2 regions of the Candidatus Endowatersipora endosymbiont of Watersipora subatra genome follow, and region 2 is predicted to be linked to the other one. Evidence: predicted binding sites of a transcription regulator. Region 2 holds the regulator's gene; the other holds the start of a gene.

Region 1 (10,042 bases), 160 kb from region 2:
TCTTGTCACCGAAAACTGTATCAAATGTAAATATATGGACTGTGTTGAAGTCTGTCCTGTCGATTGCTTTTATGAGGGTGAAAACATGCTTGTCATTCACCCTGATGAGTGCATTGACTGTGGGGTCTGCGAACCAGAATGTCCAGCTGAAGCGATAAAGCCTGATACGAATTCTGGATTGGATAAATGGCTCAAGATTAACACTGCATATGCTAAAAAGTGGCCTAATATTATCACGAAAGGGAATCCACCTGCTGATGCCGAGAATTTTGATGGTGAGCAAGGTAAATTTGAAAAATACTTTAGCAAATCTCCAGGCGATGGAAATTAGTAATAACATAACGACTCCATTTTCGATCCCTTTCACTTTAAAATGAAGACGAGCCATAAAGACTAGTATTCAAGCTTCTTTAACCCAAAGCGAATTTGATTCAAGAAACATGACCTTTCGGAGCCAATACCATCATCATTTGTCGGCCTTCGAGTTTAGGTTCAGATTCAACCTTTGCAATTTCTTCTGTATCTCCTTTCACTTTTTGTAAAAGATCCATACCAAGATTTATATGCATCATTTCACGACCCCGAAACCGTAAAGTCACTTTGACTTTATCTCCGTCTTCAAAAAATCGGCGTACAGAGCGCATTTTTACATCATAGTCATGTGTATCAATGTTAGGACGCATTTTTATTTCCTTGACTTCGATAGTTTTTTGTTTTTTCCGCGCTTCAGCCGCTTTTTTCTGCGCTGCGTATTTATACTTACCTAAATCAAGAATTTTACAAATCGGAGGTCTATGGGCTGGTGAAATTTCTACTAAATCAAGACCTGCATCAAGAGCCATCTCAAGGGCTGCTTCAAGAGGAACTGAGCCATGGTTATCCCCATGCTCATCAATAAGACGTACTTCAGGAGCAGAAATTTCTTGGTTTGCGCGTGGTCCAGATTTTTGTGGTATTGCGGCAGTTCTATGAGGACGTCGAATGGTCGTGTTCTCCTGAATAATGATCATTATAAAGCTTAAAGAGGATTGATTTCAACCTCCGACCCAATATAACATGGATATTAATGAAAAACAGATGAATTAACATAGTTTTATTAATTTCTATTTTCTTTTCGTTAATAAGCTACGGTAAACAGCAATAGTTTTTTCCCTCATCCGCTCGACAGAATAAAACTTATGAACATGATTACGTGCTCTTGTTCCTATTTCCTGAAGCGTATTCATACTTAACGATAAAATATGGTTCATTGCAATTGCCATTTCTTCAGAATTGCCTGCTTTAACTTTCCATCCAGTGTTTTGATCATGGATACATTCAGGCTCTGAACAAACCGTTTCTTCCACAGCTCCAATACGTGTGGCCAATACTGGCTTGCCCATAGCGGCTGCTTCAACGGCTGTTCGACCAAATGTTTCAGCTTTAATGGAGGCAACCACAATAATATCTGCGAGTGCTATAGCAGCAGAAGGATCATTACAGTGTCCCGGTAAAACAAAATGATTCTTAAGATCATATTCGGTAATTTTTTTTTGTAAACGATCAACATAATCGGTTCGCCCCTGTGGATCACCAGCTAAGATAAAACGAGCACAAGGGTAAGACGAGATCACTTGACGAGCGGCTTCAATGATAACCGATTGACCTTTCCAATGAGTCAGACGTGCTAGATTCAGGAATATAATATCGCTCTCCCTAATATTCCAATTTTGGCGCAATGCCATGAGACGTTCTTCAGATATTACAGAAAGATCAAACTTTGAAAAATCGATTCCGCGTGCAATAGCGACGATTTTCTGAGAAGCAGAAGGATGTCGTTTGTATATCAGGTTAGCTGTCCACTGAGAATTTGCAATGACCATGTCACCACGGACCATAACTGAATTGTAGAATTTCTTCGGCCAGCTTTTTTGAGTGTATGCACCGTGATAAGTCGTGACAAAGGGTGTATTGGTCTGGCGAGCCGCAAATAGCGAAGACCAAGCCGGAGCCCTTGAACGAGCATGAAGAAGATCAACATGGTATGATCGAATGACAGATTTCAGAAGATCTGTATTTCTTAAAAGAGCGATAGGGTTTTTAGTATCCAGTGGGAGTATGATATGCTCGCTGCCTAATTGCTCAGCCTCTTTACACATCCGACCACCACTGCTCGCAATGAGCGATCTCCAGCCTTCTTTGGAGACCGCATGGCCTACATCAAGAGCCGTTTGCTCGACCCCGCCGGTTTTCAGTGCTGGTACAATTTGAAGAATTGTTGGTTCGTTCATCGCAGCTCTTCACAGACTTAAAAGGACAGGTTACTTTAATATAGAAATCCTCTTTGAAATACAGGAAAATAATGAATGAAGGAAATGAATCATAGGTTTAGGTTTTCAGATACTAACCCTGCTGTAGTCTTGGCCGTAAAAACTCAACAAAATGCTGATAGTAATGGTCCAGGCTTTATCTGGTTTGGTGGTTTTAGATCAGATATGATGGGAAAAAAAGCGGAATCAATGGTTGCACATGCTGCTCAACTGAGCTGCACTACGGTAAGATTTGACTATTCAGGACATGGACAATCTAGTGGCAATATTGTTGATGGAACCATTTCATCATGGATAGCTCAAGCGCTTTCTGTTTTTAGGAAGTTTACAAGGGGACCACAGGTTGTTCTTGGATCATCGATGGGAGCGTGGATTGCCCTTCGCGTAGCACAAGAATTAGAAAGAATCCGTGAATCAGAGAGATTATCTGGGATGTTGCTTATTGCCCCTGCCTCAGATTTTACTCAATATTTGATGAAACCACGATTGATTAATGATTCTAACGATTCGCATGTCATGCGGCAGCTTTTTTTTGATGATGGGGACAAAAATTTAGTGATGGACGATGAGTTAGTCGTTAATGCTCCGATACATATCCTTCAGGGGATGAAAGATTCAGAAGTCCCTTATTCTCACACAATGAGGCTCTTCTCTTGCCTGTCGCAAGACAATGTAACCCTTACTCTCATCAAAGATGGAGATCATCGTCTGTCGACTGATGAAAACATTAAATTATTGAAAAGAACTATGACAGAATTTCTAAGATGAGAGCATGAGAGAAGAGTAACGTTAAGACCAATGTCAATGTCTTCACGGTGCTCGTCATATTTTATGCTCCTTTGTTTTTAAGATATCTGAAAGTCGAAATTGAGCTGATCCTGGTTTTAGGGGTTTTTGCTGGCTCTCATGAGGGCCCCATCCTGACAGGGATATGATAGAGAAAGAGGCCCGTATTCGACCGTCTAAGTCAGAAAAACGATCTCTGTATACTAACATCAGTTTTTCCATAATCTCTTGTGTTAAACAGGGATTGGATATGTTTTTTAAATGAAAGGTGGCAGCAAATCGTCGAAGATCGCGAATGAGATCCATCACTTGATTATACCTCACAGTCACCCAATACTGATCGGCGACTGGTAAAGCAAAGCCGGCTCTTTGCAACAAAGCACCAGCATCGCGAATATCGGTAAATCGATCCATACGATTGACAGCCCTCCCGTAGATCTCACTCTCAGCGATTAGAAGTGATTCTCTTAACTCTGATAGAGTGCCAGGGCCGGGTAATGTAGCGAGTAGTAATCCATCAGGACGTAATATTCTTTGTAACTGAATAAGAGCTCCTGGTAGATCGGAGGCCCAGTGCAGTGTAAGAGGGGAGATGATGAGATCGGCTGAATTCTCGGGGAGAATGATTCGATCAGGGGATGAGGTTTTAATGCTTTTTTCTGTCCTTACTGCTAAGTTTTCAATTGAAAATATGTCTTCAATACGGATAACAGTTGATATTTGATGACATTCTTTCATGGCCTCAAAGAGAAAAGAGCTTCTACCAAACAATGCAATTGCACCCTCAAAAGGGCGTTGCACAAGAGATAAACGCTCGATCATGTCTTTAACTGTTTCTCGAATGAGAAAATCGTGTCCGTTATCAAAAATATTTTTAGCCCGCGCTAAACGCGCTAGATGTCGAGAACGATCAAACATAGTTAAGTAACGATTAATTCCAGTTCAGTTCATGCTCTTTTGAAGAAGAAATTTCAATCCTTCTTCCGTATCCTCATCATAGAAAAAGAAGGATGGATTATAGCCTAATTTTTAGAAAATTGCATGAAGGAAATCCTTTTCTATCCTTGTTATTAGCAAGAAATTAGCAGTTCACCCTTGACTTATAGATGATGACTTACTATCTCATCCATTAGTTGTTAGCACTCAATGAATGTGAGTGCTATAATTAATTATAGAATAATATAAAAAGTTAAGGAATGTCCATTTTAAGGGCGAGCCTAATACAGGATCTAAAAGATTATGGAAAAACTTAAATTCCGTCCGTTGCATGACCGAGTTGTCGTGCGTCGAGTAGAAGCTGACAGCAAAACTGCTGGAGGCATTATCATTCCAGATAATGCTCAGGAAAAACCTGCCGAAGGGGAAGTTGTTTCGGTTGGTTCTGGTGTCCGTGATGAAAGTGGTAAACTTGTTGCTCTCGATGTTGAACAAGGTGATCGTGTTTTGTTTGGCAAATGGTCTGGCACCGAAGTTAAGATTGGTGGCGAAGATCTGCTAATCATGAAAGAATCCGACATTATGGGTGTTATTGGCTAAGCTTAATAGTTCTCAAAATATTAAACTTGCGTGAAGACGCAAATACAAAGGAGTTTAAAATAATGGCTGCTAAAGAAGTCAAATTTGGTTCAGATGCTCGCGCTCGCATGCTACGTGGTGTTGATATTCTGGCTGACGCTGTAAAAGTTACGCTAGGTCCTAAAGGTCGTAACGTTGTTCTCGACAAATCATTTGGTGCCCCTCGTATCACAAAAGATGGTGTATCTGTTGCTAAGGAAATAGAACTTGAAGACAAGTTTGAGAATATGGGTGCACAGATGGTTCGCGAAGTTGCATCGAAAACGAATGATGAGGCAGGCGATGGTACGACAACAGCAACAGTTTTAGCACAATCTATTGTTCGTGAAGGGGTCAAAGCAGTTGCTGCTGGAATGAATCCAATGGATCTAAAACGTGGAATCAATGCTGCTGTCGATGAGGTCGTCGAATCTCTTAAAAAAATGTCCAAAAAAATTAAAGATTCTGATGAGGTTGCTCAAGTTGGTACCATATCAGCTAACGGCGAGGAAGAAATCGGCACTCGTATTGCTGAAGCGATGCAGCGTGTTGGAAATGAGGGTGTTATAACGGTTGAAGAGGCAAAATCCCTTGAGTCAAGTCTTGATGTTGTTGAGGGTATGCAATTTGATCGTGGTTATCTCTCACCTTACTTTGTTACCAATTCTGAAAAAATGATGTGTGAATTGGACGATCCTTATATTCTTCTACATGAGAAAAAACTGTCATCATTGCAGGCTATGCTGCCTATTCTAGAAGCTGTTGTTCAATCTGGCAAACCACTGTTGATCGTCGCAGAAGATATCGAAGGCGAAGCGTTGGCGACTCTTGTTGTTAACAAACTACGCGGTGGTCTTAAAGTATCTGCTGTCAAGGCCCCTGGATTTGGAGATCGTCGGAAAGCAATGCTCGAGGATATCGCTGTTCTAACTGGTGGTCAGGTTATTTCCGAAGATTTAGGAATCAAGCTAGAAAGTGTGACTCTCGATATGCTGGGTACTGCTAAGCGTATTTCTATTTCTAAAGAAGAAACAACAATTGTTGATGGTGCTGGTGAGAAGGGAGACGTAGAAGGTCGTGTTGCTCAAATTAAACAACAGATTGAAGAAACTTCTTCAGATTACGATCGTGAAAAACTTCAAGAACGTCTTGCAAAACTTGCTGGTGGTGTTGCTGTAATTTCCATCGGTGGTGCTACTGAAGTTGAAGTAAAAGAGAAAAAAGACCGTGTTGACGATGCGTTAAATGCAACACGTGCTGCAGTTGAAGAAGGTATAGTTCCTGGTGGTGGTGTTGCTCTTTTGCGTGCCTCTTCTGAGATAAAATGTGAAGGTGAAAATCCTGATCAAGCTGCTGGCGTCAAGATTATTCGTCGTGCTCTGCAGTCTCCATTGCGTCAGATAGCAGAAAACGCTGGTGATGAGGGGTCAGTTGTTGTTGGTCAGATTATGAGTAATAACAGTTCTGCTTATGGCTATAATGCTCAAACCGGAAAATATGGCGACATGGTTTCAATGGGAATCATTGATCCTATGAAGGTTGTTCGTCATGCTTTGCAAGATGCAGCTTCAATAGCTAGCCTCTTGATTACAACAGAGGCAATGGTTGCTGAAAAACCGTCAAAAGAGACATCATCTCATAATCCATCTATGCCTGATATGGGTGGTATGGGTGGCGGTATGGGTGGGGGAATGATGTAGACTTCTCTCACTCTATAATGTCTACGTTAAGTTAAGGGACCAGGCTTCCTGATAAGGGAAGCCTGGTCCCTTTTTCTTTTCTGGTCAAGGATAAAATTATTCTAAGCTTTTTCTCGTATCACTATCCTAACCATCAAAATTTTAGTCCATTAACTTGTCTGATTCTGGTTCTTTTCAACCTCAACCTGTTCTGCCAAAATCTCTTGTACCACAGATACAAGCTGATCACGAGCAACAAGTCGATAAGCACGATGATTTTTACGCCACTCTGCATGATCTTTCATTTCTTTTGCCAAACACTTGCCTTCAATTAGATTCTTGACCTGAACTTGTCCTGCTTCACGTTCATGTGAACCTTGAATAATGGCAATAGGCGAGCCCCGTCGATCAGCATATTGCAGTTGTTTGCCAAATCGTTTTGGATTTCCCTGATACATTTCTACTCTTATACCTGCATTTCGTAAATCCTGAACCATGCTTTGGTATTCTGCCACAGCTTCTATATGTCGATCCATAACACAAACAATGACAGGGGCTTTGATACATTCATTCGAAAATTTACCTATCTTTTTAAGAGCTACTTTCAATCGTGATACACCAATTGAAAATCCTGTAGCGGGGATATCTAGACCCGTGAAACGCTTAATCAGCCTATCATAACGGCCTCCACCAGCAACCGCACCGAATCTAATCATTTCACTATTTTCATTCGTAATAGGAAAGGTTAACTCACATTCATAGATAGAGCCTGTATAATATTCTAATCCACGAACAACTGAGGGATCTATTTTGATTTGACTTAAACTATAACCGGCACGATCAACCAGAGATGCAATGATATCCAGTTCAGAATATCCTTGCATGTAAGAAGCATTTTCCTTAAGAGAAGGACTGATCTCACCATGCATATAGCCGATGATCATATCGATCTGTTCGATAGATAGTCCAGCACCTTTGATGAAATCTCCACTCTCATCTGTGAGCCCTGTTCCTAGCAGATGTTTGACTCCCAATTCACCAACCTTATCTAGTTTATCGATAGACCTTAGGACGGTAAGCCTCTTGTAGGCATTGTCATTGCCATTAAGACCAATGATGTCCATAATTCCATCTAGTACTTTACGATTATTGACTCGTATAATATAGTCTCCACGGGCAATACCTAAAGCTTCCATTGTATCAGCCATCATCATACACATTTCTGCATCTGCAGAAGAGCTTGGGGCACCCACTGTGTCCACATCAAATTGCATAAATTGACGGAAACGATCTGGGCCTGGCTTTTCATCCCGAAAAACCCATCCTGACCGATAAGTACGATACGGTACCTGTAGCGTATTGATATTTTGCGCAAAGTGACGGGCAAGAGGGGTGGTTAAATCATAGCGTAAACTGATCCATTTTTCATCGCTGTCCTGAAGAGAAAAAAAACCATCGTTAGATGGATCTATATCCGGTAAGAATTTGCCAAGTACATCAGTATATTCAAAAATGGGAGTTTCAATTGGGTCAAACCCATATTGCTCATAAACGTCACGAATTTTGATCATCATCGCCTCAGTTATACGAATGTCATGCGATGAACGATCAACAACCCCACGCGGTTGGCATGCTTTCAAACGCGAGAGTTGTTTTGATTTTAATGTTTCAGTCATTGTTTTTTAAAGTCTAGTCAATTTCTATATTGATTCAGGATTTAATCGCCCTATTCTTGATTAGGGTTTTTATAGACCTCAAGGTGTTTATAGGTGATCTTCTATACTATAGATTCTACAGCTTCTGTAACTGTAATTGTACAACTTCCACGAGGGTATAGATATGGGTAATTAAAGTCTTCAGAGACGTTAGCATTGTTATCACTTAGATTGGTACTAATCTTCAATATTTGTAAATTCAGATTTTGATCTTGTTCGTGAATTGACCGGATCGAGCTGGTCATCAGAATGAGGGGCCTATCCATTGTCTACATTGAAAAATTCATGATCTTATCCAATCTGGAAAAAGGTCTAGCTCCTCTTAGAATTTTACGAGCTGTTATCGAATCCTGATCCATTCGTTTTATAAGATCTCTGATATTTTTAAATTTTTTTTCTCTGCGGATATGATCAAATAAAGAAATTGATAGTTCTTCGCCATAGAGATCACCCGAAAAATCAAAAATAAAAATTTCTAGCAAGACTTCTCCATGACCTATAGTCGGTCTTCGACCATAACTTGCAACACCATCATAAAGCTGACCATTTTCGCGTCTTAGACGAACAGCATAAATACCATAAGCGAGGTGACAAGTCGATGGTAATGACAAATTTGCGGTAGGATATCCTAGTGTTCTTCCGATCCTCTGACCTGCCTGCACGAAACCATTAATTATCCATCGATATCCCAAAAGCTGGTTAGCTGACTTAATATCAGAAGCTTCCAGCAGCTTCCTTATTCGTCTAGAGGAAACCAATTCACCTTGTTCATCATCCTTTTCTTCAACGGTTGTCGTACTGAACCCTAAGCCTCTACCTTTTGATGATAAATATTCAGGGGAGCCCTGCCTATTTTTTCCGAAATGAAAATTGAATCCCGTTACAACATGCTTCGCACCTGCTTGTTTCAAAATATAGTGCTTAATGAATGTATCCGCTGACGTGTCAGCCAGTTCCCATGTAAAAGGCAGAATAAGAAGTCCATCTAATCCAAATGCCTTGATAACTTTGGCTTTGATAATTTCAGGTGTTAATCTAAACACAGGTGAATGAGGCTTAAATAACGTTTGAGGATGAGGCTCAAACGAAAGTACATAGCAATCTAGACCTTTTGAACGCGCAATACCAGAAGCCATTTGCAAAACACTTTGGTGTCCACAGTGAACGCCATCAAAATTACCGATTGCTACCACACTCTCTCTAGGTCTAGGAACGATCGAACAATGATCTCCAAGTCTGCAATGAAGAAAATGAGAAATAGTCATAGCAAAGCCATTATACTTACCAACGAAGATAAGGCATCCAGGTGACGGAATCTAAATTATAACTAGAAAGAAAAGCTCTCAACATTTTAGAATCTGGACATTTTCCTCCATACTCAGAAGCATGAATGCCTGAAGAAATGAACAGTGAATTCAATTCTGCAGACTGCGCACCAAATATATCTGTCAGGATTCCATCACCAACTGCTAGAATACGAGTTTTATCAGATAGTTGAGAGTGTATAATACCCAGCTTACTCATAGCTAGCTTATAAATGCATTGGTTCGGTTTGCCTGCAAACATCACAAGGCCACCCATTTTTTTATACATCTGAGCAAGAGAACCAGCACACCAAACAAGACGATCACCACGTTCAACCGCTATGTCAGGATTTGCACAAATCATAGGTAGTCCTCGATCCAATAAATCCAACAGCATTTCTTCATATTGATCAGGCGTTTCATGATCTTCATTAAAAAGGCCTGTACAGACAATTTTTTGTGCTTTATCGACTGTCTCTCGATCTACATCGAGTGTATCAAACAGACTGATATCCCGTTCAGGACCTAAATGAAAGACAGAACCCTTGCATATCAAATTACGTGTAACCTCTCCAGAGGTCACGATATCATCGTAAACTTGGTCCTCAATATCAAGAATTCTCAGTTGCTCAATCACATGGGGAACTGTCTTTGGAGAATTGGTCATCAAGACAACCTTGCCCCCTTCATTTCTA
Region 2 (10,042 bases):
CTTTGCAGAGACATGATACCTTAAATATGTCATTTTCGGGCCTAAAAACAGCAGTGAGGAAGGCGTTTTTAGAACAATCAAGAGAAAAAGAAGATATATGCGCATCATTTCAAGCTGCGGTAGGAGATATTCTTGAAAATAGAATTAAAAGAGCATTTAATTTATTTGTAGAACGATTTGGTACTAACGGAACGTTCGTGATGGCCGGTGGCGTTGCCACCAACCTTTATTTGCGCCATCGCCTAGAATCCACTTGTCGCTTGGCATCCTGGAATTGGATAGTCCCACCTAAGAATTTATGTACAGACAATGCTGCTATGATTGCCTGGGCCGCCATTGAACGCCTACAGGTAGGGAATAAAAAAAATGAGGATCAAGGCATCCGCCCACGCTGGCCTCTCGATCAAAAAAAACAGGCTACATATGGCTCGGGTCGGAGAGGAGCAAAAGTATGAGTCATAGGATTGCTATCATCGGAGCTGGAGCGTGGGGAACTGCACTCGCTTGTGCTTGGGGATCCAAAGGGCATAAAATCACATTAGTGACTCGTGATGCTAGAACAGCTGAATCTATACGAAGCAACCGTCATAACAATCAGTGTTTACCGGGAATCATGTTGCCTAACAGTATCGAGGTTACAAACGGTCATAATGTACTTAAAAACTCTGATATTATTGCCTTTTCAACACCAGCACAAGCTTTTTCAGAAACTCTTAAGACTTGCAAAGCTTATCTACAGTCGGGTCAATCCATTGTTTTATGTAGCAAGGGTATTGATCAAAAATCAGAGACTACACTCACTCAAATTGCTCGTGAGCAACAACCCTATCTATGCCGTTTTGTACTATCCGGACCAAGTTTCGCAGTCGATGTCGCCAACGGCTTGCCAGCCGCTGTAACACTGGCTAGTTCTCAACGGAAAAAAACAGATTGGCTCGCAGGTATATTAAGTACTGAGCGTCTACGTGTTTATTCAAGCACTGATGTAATTGGTGTAGAAATGGGAGGAGCCCTTAAAAATGTACTGGCCATTGCTGTTGGTATCGCAAGAGGATTAAAACTTGGAGTTAGTGCAGAAGCTGCTCTAATATCACGTGGTTTCTTAGAAATGACCCGTTTAGCAATAGCAATGGGAGCAAGGCGAGAAACTCTCACTGGCTTATCAGGTTTAGGGGATCTTGCCTTGTGTTGCGCAAATCCTCAGTCTCGTAATTTTTGTTATGGAATCATATTAGGTCAAGGTAAAAATAACACTCATTATCCTCTTACTGAGGGTATATTTACTGCAGATGTTGCACGAAAGGTAGCAAAACAGCATAATATTGAGGTCCCTATAATTGAAACAGTGTGTCAAATCCTTAATGGGCAAGTCACACCGATCGAAGCTGTATCACACTTGCTCTCACGTCCTTTAAAAGGAGAAGATCTAGAAGGAAGAGACTCAAAAAGAGAACAGCTATGATTTGACGATCAAGCGTCGCAACTCGCTCATATCAGTACGGAGATCCTTGAGTTCGGTCAAGATAATGTTCTGATCGGCATGAATCTGACTGCAGTCAGAAGGGCGCTCATGTTCATTTTGCATAGCTGAAACGATAATACCAATAAATAAGTTCAATACAGTGAAGGTAGTAGAAACTATGAAGGGAATGAAAAAGAACCATGCCAAGGGGTGCTTCTGCATTACCGGACGCACAATACCCATGGACCAGCTTTCAAGAGTCATAATTTGAAAAAGGGAATAAGATGAGGCCCCAAGTGAACCGAACCATTGAGGGAATGAAGTTGAAAACAGTTGTGTTGCCATAACTGAGAAAACATAAAAGACAAGCAGCATCAATACGATGATGGATCCCATACCAGGAAGAGCCGCAACTAGCCCAGTCACGACTTTTTTTAATGAAGGAACAACAGACAACAATCTCAAAATGCGTAAGATTCTAAATGCTCGAAATACGCTAAAACTGCCAGATGCAGGAACTAAAGCAATGGCTATAACAAGAAAGTCGAAAACACGCCAAGGATCAAGAAAAAAACGGTAGCGATACACGTAAAGACGAAGAAGTAACTCGATAACAAAAAACAAAAGAATGATATTATCAAAAATTATCAGTATTAGACCACATGTACTCATAATATGAGGACTGGTCTTTAAGCCTAAAATAAGAGAATTCAGAATAATTATATAAATAATCGAATATTCAAATCTTCGATCACTAATGAAAGTAATAATCTTTTCGCGCATAGATTGTTTTTATAAGATAAGGATTAGCGTGTCTCAAAAGTCACCCTTCCCTATCGAATGGTATCGATTCATCCACGACCTTAATGTATGAGAATGGCGCTCAAATACTGCTTACGGCTAAAACAGAAACAATAAAGCCTTACGAAATCAATAACCTACTATAAACAAAATAGTCACAATAAAATCAAGGATAATAGACAACATGACTTTTCACCTTTTTAAAATTAAAGTAAAATTAAATATAGCATCTTTTTTTGAATCCTGCAACCTGAAACGGTCCTTCAATAAAGGAAGTAGACTAACTTCAAACAATTGGCGCGCCCGAGAGGATTCGAACCTCCGACCTCTGCCTTCGGAGGGCAGTGCTCTATCCAGCTGAGCTACGGGTGCATCTCATGGGACTTGAAACATTCCTATCGATTCGAAAATTAAATTTCAAGACGAGAGATCCATTATGATTAACAAATGAGATCGCAGGATATGTTCAGAAAAAATCTGAATATTTTCAGACTTCAGAAACCATCACTCCCAATTTTAGGTTTACATCATTACATCAGTCAAGGGCCTGACCTCTCCTCTCATTGAGGATTTCTGAAGCTCAACTAGCTCACGAATGCCTTTCTTTGCAAGATTCAGGAGCTGATAAAATTCCTTTTCTGAGAAAGGAGAGCCTTCTGCAGTCGCCTGTATTTCAACTATATGGCCAGAACTAGTCATCACAAAATTTGCATCCATTTCGGCTTCACTATCTTCTTTGTAATCCAAATCGAGAACAGGTGTACCATTGTGGATACCACAAGAAATAGCAGCAACTTGATCTTTCAAGATAGTACCATCAACCATCGAACAGGCTTTCATCCAGTTGAGACAATCCCTTAACGCAACCCATGCACCTGTAATTGAAGCCGTCCGTGTCCCTCCATCGGCCTGTATCACATCGCAATCTAGTGAAATCTGTCTCTCACCAAGGGCTTGCAAATCAACGACTGTACGTAAGGAGCGCCCAATCAGGCGTTGAATTTCTTGGTTACGGCCTGCTTGCTGAAAACGAGTCGATTCTCGACGCATCCGTGATCTAGTTGACCTTGGTAACATGCCATATTCTGCGGTAACCCATCCTTTTCCCTTACCCCTTAACCACCGTGGAACTCGCTCTTCAAGTGATGCTGTGCACAAAACATGAGTATTGCCCAATTTTGCTAAACATGATCCTTCCGCATATCTGGAACATCCAGATTCAAGGCTAACCATACGAATTTCATTTGCAGCACGTTTTGATGGTCTCATTATTTCATATCCAAACAAATAAATATAAGTAGATGAATATTCTTTTATACCTTCTATAGACTAAGACGCAAATGATCTGATGATTTAAAGGGATTGCAAAAACGGTGAGTGCCTATTTATATTGCAATTATGAACTCTCTGAGAGCTACGATGCCCTATCAACATATCCAATCTCTTGATGATCGCTCAAGCGAGATATTTTGTCATATAGTTGAAACTTATCTTGATTGTGGAGAACCTCTGGGGTCTTACAATCTAGCACGTCAATTATCAGTTACACTATCACCAGCATCGGTTCGAAATGTCATGGCAAACCTTGAGAATCGTGGATTGATCTATGCACCCCATGTGAGTTCAGGACGCTTGCCAACTGAACTAGGGCTACGCTATTTTGTTGACGATTTTTTGGAAATTGGTGATCTCACCAAAGAGGAGCGTCATTCTATCGAATCTCAAGTGACAGCCGCATCTATGAAAAAGACAATCGATGCAGTTCTAACAGAGGCTAGTCAGATGCTATCTGGACTGACTCAAGGCGCAGGGTTAGTCATTGCAGCTAAAAGCAATAGACTACGCTTGAAGCATATTGAATTTATCCGTTTGGAAGCAACTAAAGCACTAGTTATTGTCGTGGATGAGAATGGATCGGTTGAAAATCGTATTCTTGAATTGCCACCGGATATGGAAACGTCAACATTGATTGCAGCCTCTAACTATCTCAATACTCATATTGTTGGTCTTACCATCGATGAAGCTAAATCTTCTATTTCTACAGGCTTGCAATCTGCAAAAAATGAAATTGATGATCTTGCCTGTACTTTGGTTAACCAGGGACTTGCTACCTGGGAAGGTACGGGAAACGATCAGATGCCCCAACTCATTATTCGCGGTCGTGGAAATCTACTTGGTGATCTTGAACCGAGCGCAGATTTGGAACGATTGAGGCATCTATTTGATGAAATGGAATCAAAACAGGGATTAATGGAACTTCTCAACCTTGTTGAGGAAGGTGAAGGGGTAAAAATCTTCATCGGATCTGAAAATAAAATGTTTTCCCTTTCTGGATCATCGGTTGTTGTCGCTCCTTACAGAGGTAACAAACACCGTATTATCGGTGCAGTCGGTGTTATTGGGCCCACTCGTCTGAATTATGCGCGAATTGTCCCGATGGTGGATTATATAGCGAAGGTCGTCAGTAGACTTTTATCATAAGAGAAAAAGGACTGAGCTAGTCTTGATTTTTGTTAATATTCAGCCGAAGATGGGTTCCATGAACAATAGTCTAAATATAAATAATTGAGTGGAGTAGTTCCATGTTGGATGATCAGAACGGAGAGAATATCCTTTTTGAGACTGTTAATGCTGAATCAGGAAACATGATGGAACAAGAACAAACTAGGTTTGATTCATCTGATTTGGAAATCAAAAAAGAACAGGTTTTAGAACAAGAACAAACTATTTTCGAATCTGATACAGATCCTGATAATAAGTCATACACCAGCGATTTCACAACTTTTTTAACTCTAATCGAAAATTTGAAGAAAGAAAATGAAGAGTTAAAAGATAAAGCCTTACGCGCTGTTGCTGATACAGAAAATCTGCGCCATCGCTCTAAACGTGAAATTTCTGATGCTCGAGCCTATGCCGTTACTAATTTTTCCCGTGATATTCTGAATGTTTCAGATAATCTTCAGCGTGCTATTCAAGCTGTTCCTGACCAAAAGAGTGAAGAGGTTTCTGATGATTTCAAGGCACTGGTTGAGGGCGTAAAAATGACTCAGCGTGACCTTTTGAAAGTTTTAGTTAATCATGGTATTAAAAAGCTGGAGATAGAGCCTGAAGGGCAGAAGTTTGATCCTAATTTCCATCAAGCGATGTTTGAAATTCCTAATCCTAATGTTCCTCACAATTCAATTGCAGAGGTTATCCAGGATGGGTATATGATTGGTGAGCGTGTGTTGAGGCCTGCAATGGTCGGTGTGGCTAAAGGTGGTTCAAAATTTGAGGATGTTCAATATAAGGACGTATCTCCTGAACTTCAAGAAAAACTACCAGAAACTTAAGAAAAAGGTTGAGATAACCGTGTTGAATGGCGCTTCTTCATAAGATTACTCAGCCAGTTAGGGTCCATTTGAGGGGCTGATGACAGTAATAACTCTGTATAATCTGGGTGGGGTGGTGATAGAATAGCGCTTTTCATGCCCTGCTCAATAACATAACCTTGATGCATCACAACAATTTCATCAGAAATCGCCCTAACGACCGTGATATCATGGGTGATGAATAGGTAGGAAAGACTCAATTCCTTCTGTAAGTAGAGCAACAGCTTGAGAATACCTTCTTGTACGATCTGATCGAGTGCGGACGTGATCTCATCACAGATGATAATTTCAGGATCGGCAGCTAAAGCTCTTGCTATGCAAATACGTTGTTTTTGACCGCCAGACATTTCAGATGGAAGGCGATTAAGGAAGCTTTCATCGAGCTCAATCATCTCGAGTAAATCACGAATCCGCTTATTGTGCTCAATGCGTGTTAAATTATGATAAAATTCGAGGGGCCGTCCGATAATTTCGGCAACCGTCTGTTTAGGATTCATAGCAGTATCTGCTATTTGATAAATCATCTGAATACGACGAAGCTGCTCTGTTGTTCTATCTTTCAAAAGAGGTGGGAGAGTCTCTCCGTCAAATTTTACATAACCGCTCATTGGCGATAAAAGGCCAGTCATAACACGCGCTGTCGTAGATTTTCCTGAACCAGATTCCCCAACAACAGCAACCGTCTTGCCTCGGGGAATAGAAATAGAAACCTTATTTAGAATCTTCAGTGAATTTTCGTAAGCAGCGTCAACGTTCTGAATTGATAGAAGAATATCATCTGATTTCTCTTCAGCTTTTTCAATTGAACGAACTGACCACAGAGATTTAGTGTAGTCTTCCTTTGGTGAGAACAGCATCTCATGTGTTTCTGCCTCTTCTACCTCCATACCATATCGAAGCACTTTAATCTTGTCTGCAATTTGGGCAACAATAGCAAGATCATGGGTGATGTAGATTGCAGCAGTGTTAAAACGATCAACAACATGACGCATTGCCGCAAGAACTTCGACCTGAGTAGTTACATCTAGAGCTGTCGTTGGTTCATCAAAAATAATAAGATCCGGGCGTGGCGATATAGCCATGGCTGTCATAATTCTCTGCAATTGTCCCCCCGAAACCTGATGAGGATAACGGCTACCAATATTTTCAGGATCAGGTAATTGTAAGGATTCATATAACTCAATAGCGTCTAAATAAGCCTCTTTTTTACTTCGGAGATTATGATCAATTGTTACTTCAACGGTTTGTTTAATGAGTCTGTGGACTGGATTAAATGAAGCCATAGCAGACTGAGAAACATAAGAAATTCTGACGCCCCAAAGCTTACGTTTTTCGGTTTCATTTGTTGTTACCAGATTGATCCCATTAAAATTAATGATACCCGATTTAATTTTACAGCCTGGACGTGCAAATCCCATAGCTGCTAACCCAAGCGTTGATTTGCCAGCGCCCGATTCTCCAATTAGCCCTATCACTTCTCCTCGGCACAAAGTTAGATCAACTCCCTTGATGATTTTATGCCATCTTTCATCACTAAACCCATCAACTTCAACATTCCGCATCTCAAGTAGAAGATCACCTTTTCTACCACTACCACGATTAAGATTACTGATCATCGTGTAATCCACTTGTTTTCTGTAGAACCCAGTCAACAACAAAATTAATGGCAATTACCAACAAAGCAATCGTGCCAGCTGGGAGAAGAGGAGTAAGCGCAGAATTAATATCATATTGAGCAAACTGAATCAGGGAAGATGTATCTCTGACCATTGATCCCCAGTCAGCCGTTGGGGGCTGGATTCCCAAGCCCAGGTAAGAAAGAGCAGTCAGAGTTAAAAAGACGAAAGAAAATCTTAAACCGAATTCTGCGATCAGCGTAGGCATAATATTCGGAAGAATTTCTCTTCGCATAACCCATCCGAACCCTTCTCCACGGAGACGGGCCACTTCTACATAGTCAGTCACAACTACATTCATTGAAACGGCACGAGTTAATCGAAAAACACGGGTTGAATCTAGTAATGCTATTATTAAAATTAGGTTCATCGGGGTTGAACCCAAAACAGCCAACAGCATTAACGCAAAAATCAAACTAGGAATAGCCATCAAGACATCAACAAAACGGCTAATTATTTGATCTAACCATCTCCCCATAATGGCAGCTAAAAGACCCCAAAAACCACCAATTACAAAGGATAGGGTCGTTGTCACTAAAGCAAGTCCCATTGTGTTGCGAGCACCATATATCAGACGAGAGAGAATATCACGACCAATCTGATCTGTGCCTAAAATGTGAGTATTATCCCATGGTGAAAAGGATACTGAAAAAATTTCTGTTTCTCCAAAAGGAGCAATGAGCGGCGCACCAATCGCAATAACAATATAAAAGCTGGTAACTATCATGCCAAACCAGGCCGTAAAAGGTGCTTTCTTTAAGTTGAGCCATAGACGTTCGTGCCAAGGCCGCCGTCTTTGTCTTTGGGGATGGCCTAATTTATCATCAGTAGAATATATCTGATATTCCTTCCTCATCTTGGATATAGCAATCTTGGATTTGTGACGATCCCAATAATATCTGCTATTAGGTTCAAAATGATATAGGTTGCTCCTAATATCAGAGCACAAGCCTGTACCACCGGAATATCCCTGTTCGTCACGGCATCTACCATTAGTTGACCGATGCCAGGATAAGCAAAGACGGATTCAACAATAACAACCCCCACAACCAGATAAGCTAAATTAAAGGCAATAACTGATGCGATAGGTGCCCATGCATTAGGGAGGGCATGCCGTAAAATAATCCGTGCCGGCGATTGGCCTTTCAATCGAGCCATCTCTATGTAGGGACTAGCTAATAAACTGATGATGGAAGCGCGTGTCATACGCATCATATGTGCAACGATAACTAAAGTGAGTGTAATAATCGGTAACCCAAGCCTATAGAGTCTCTCCCCTATATCCATGACATCATGTATGTTAGGTAATGAAGGAAAAATTTTCCATATTGAGGCAAAACAGAGTATCAAAATATAGGAAACCAAAAACTCTGGAAGTGAAATCGTGGCAAGTGTAATAATGTTGGCCATACGATCATAGAGAGAATTCCGATACAGCGCAGCTGTAATACCCAAAAACAAGGATAAAGGAACCGCTACAAGTGCGGTAGCAGTCGCAAGAAAAAAAGTATTCCATAATCTTAGTGCAATTAGATCCCAAACAGGGCGAGACCGATCTACTCCGGAGGAAGTACGTCCAGAAAAAGATATGCCAAAGTCACCTTGTATAGCTCTGAATATCCATTCACAATACCGAATGAATGCTGACTTATCTAATCCGAGTTCGATACGAATGATTTCCACTGTCTCTTGAGTGGCTGCTTGACCTAACGTTGCTTGAGCAAAATCTCCAGGCAAAAAAAGCAAAGCACAAAAAATAATTACAGAAACAAAAAATAATGTGATCAAGCCTAAACCTAATCGTTGAAAAATGATTAACAATACCGGATTCAAACTCAACACCGTTTTACGTTTACGACCCAAATCATTTAGGCTATTTTACACCTTGTAATGTTAAGCACAGGAAATGACATTGTAAACAGCTCGGTGAGATTAACGGATATTGCTTGTGGTAGCATTCATATAGCATATGGATTCCAATTGGTTAAGGAGAGATATATCGATGGATTCCTTGAAAGAGATCTTTTGTACTCATCAGTCAGAGAAAATATATAAGGGTGGGGTCAGTCGCAGAAAATTTGTATCATCTTTAGCTGCGACCGTTATGTTAACCCCTTACGCTTTTTCGATAGTTGACAGTGCTTTAGCGATAACACCACGAAAGAAGGGAAAATTTCGCCTCGGCATGGGTCATGGATCAACAACAGATTCTCTTGATCCTGCTACCTATGAAAATGATATGATGGCCCATATAGCTTGTTCATGGGGGAATCAATTGACAGAGATAAACAACAAAGGTCAACTTATTCCTGAACTTGCAGAAAATTTTGAATCGAATGATGGCAAAAAATGGTTCTTTAAATTACGTAAGGGAGTTGAATTTCATAACGGTAAAACGCTTGATTCAAACGATATCATTGCGACCATCAATTATCATCGGGATGAAAGTTCGAAGTCTGCAGCTAAAGGTCATCTTGAATCTATCAAAAGTATCATAAAAGACAGTAAGTATACTGTCTTATTTGAATTGAAAAGTGCCAATGCGGACTTTCCTTATATCCTTTCTGACTATCATTTTGGCATTATGCCTGCTAAAGATGGCATAATCAATCCAACATCAGGTATTGGTACCGGGGGGTATGTACTGCAGACATGGGAACCAGGCATTCGATTCGAAGCCAAACGAAATCTTAATTATTTCAAAGACGATAAAGCCCATTTTGATGAGATTG

Evidence for each region. The regulator HrcA, encoded in region 2, represses chaperone genes, less so after heat shock. The targets are predictions, from matches to a motif close to GTTAGCACTCNCNNNNNGNGAGTGCTAAC.
Region 1: a site for HrcA is predicted at 4,231-4,259, ahead of AAGD37_RS00400 (co-chaperone GroES). Genes of this name have one in related genera too.

What each region holds. Positions count from the first base shown of each region.
Region 1 covers NZ_OZ032160.1:85,126-95,167, reverse strand. The annotation lists gene fdxA (ferredoxin FdxA) at 1-331, shown strand, start outside; gene infC (translation initiation factor IF-3) at 432-983, opposite strand; gene AAGD37_RS00415 (glycosyltransferase family 4 protein) at 1,104-2,270, opposite strand; gene AAGD37_RS00410 (alpha/beta hydrolase) at 2,346-3,077, shown strand; gene AAGD37_RS00405 (methyltransferase domain-containing protein) at 3,132-4,013, opposite strand; gene AAGD37_RS00400 (co-chaperone GroES) at 4,335-4,631, shown strand; gene groL (chaperonin GroEL) at 4,694-6,349, shown strand; gene hisS (histidine--tRNA ligase) at 6,499-8,004, opposite strand; gene AAGD37_RS00385 (bifunctional riboflavin kinase/FAD synthetase) at 8,313-9,308, opposite strand; gene AAGD37_RS00380 (TIGR01459 family HAD-type hydrolase) at 9,325-10,042, opposite strand, start outside.
Region 2 covers NZ_OZ032160.1:242,176-252,217, forward strand. The annotation lists gene tsaD (tRNA (adenosine(37)-N6)-threonylcarbamoyltransferase complex transferase subunit TsaD) at 1-455, shown strand, start outside; gene AAGD37_RS01175 (NAD(P)H-dependent glycerol-3-phosphate dehydrogenase) at 452-1,462, shown strand; gene AAGD37_RS01180 (ion transporter) at 1,457-2,245, opposite strand; tRNA gene AAGD37_RS01185 (tRNA-Arg) at 2,559-2,635, opposite strand; gene rph (ribonuclease PH) at 2,786-3,532, opposite strand; gene hrcA (heat-inducible transcriptional repressor HrcA) at 3,662-4,744, shown strand; gene grpE (nucleotide exchange factor GrpE) at 4,846-5,595, shown strand; gene AAGD37_RS01205 (ABC transporter ATP-binding protein) at 5,592-7,250, opposite strand; gene AAGD37_RS01210 (ABC transporter permease) at 7,240-8,166, opposite strand; gene AAGD37_RS01215 (ABC transporter permease) at 8,163-9,143, opposite strand; gene AAGD37_RS01220 (ABC transporter substrate-binding protein) at 9,313-10,042, shown strand, end outside.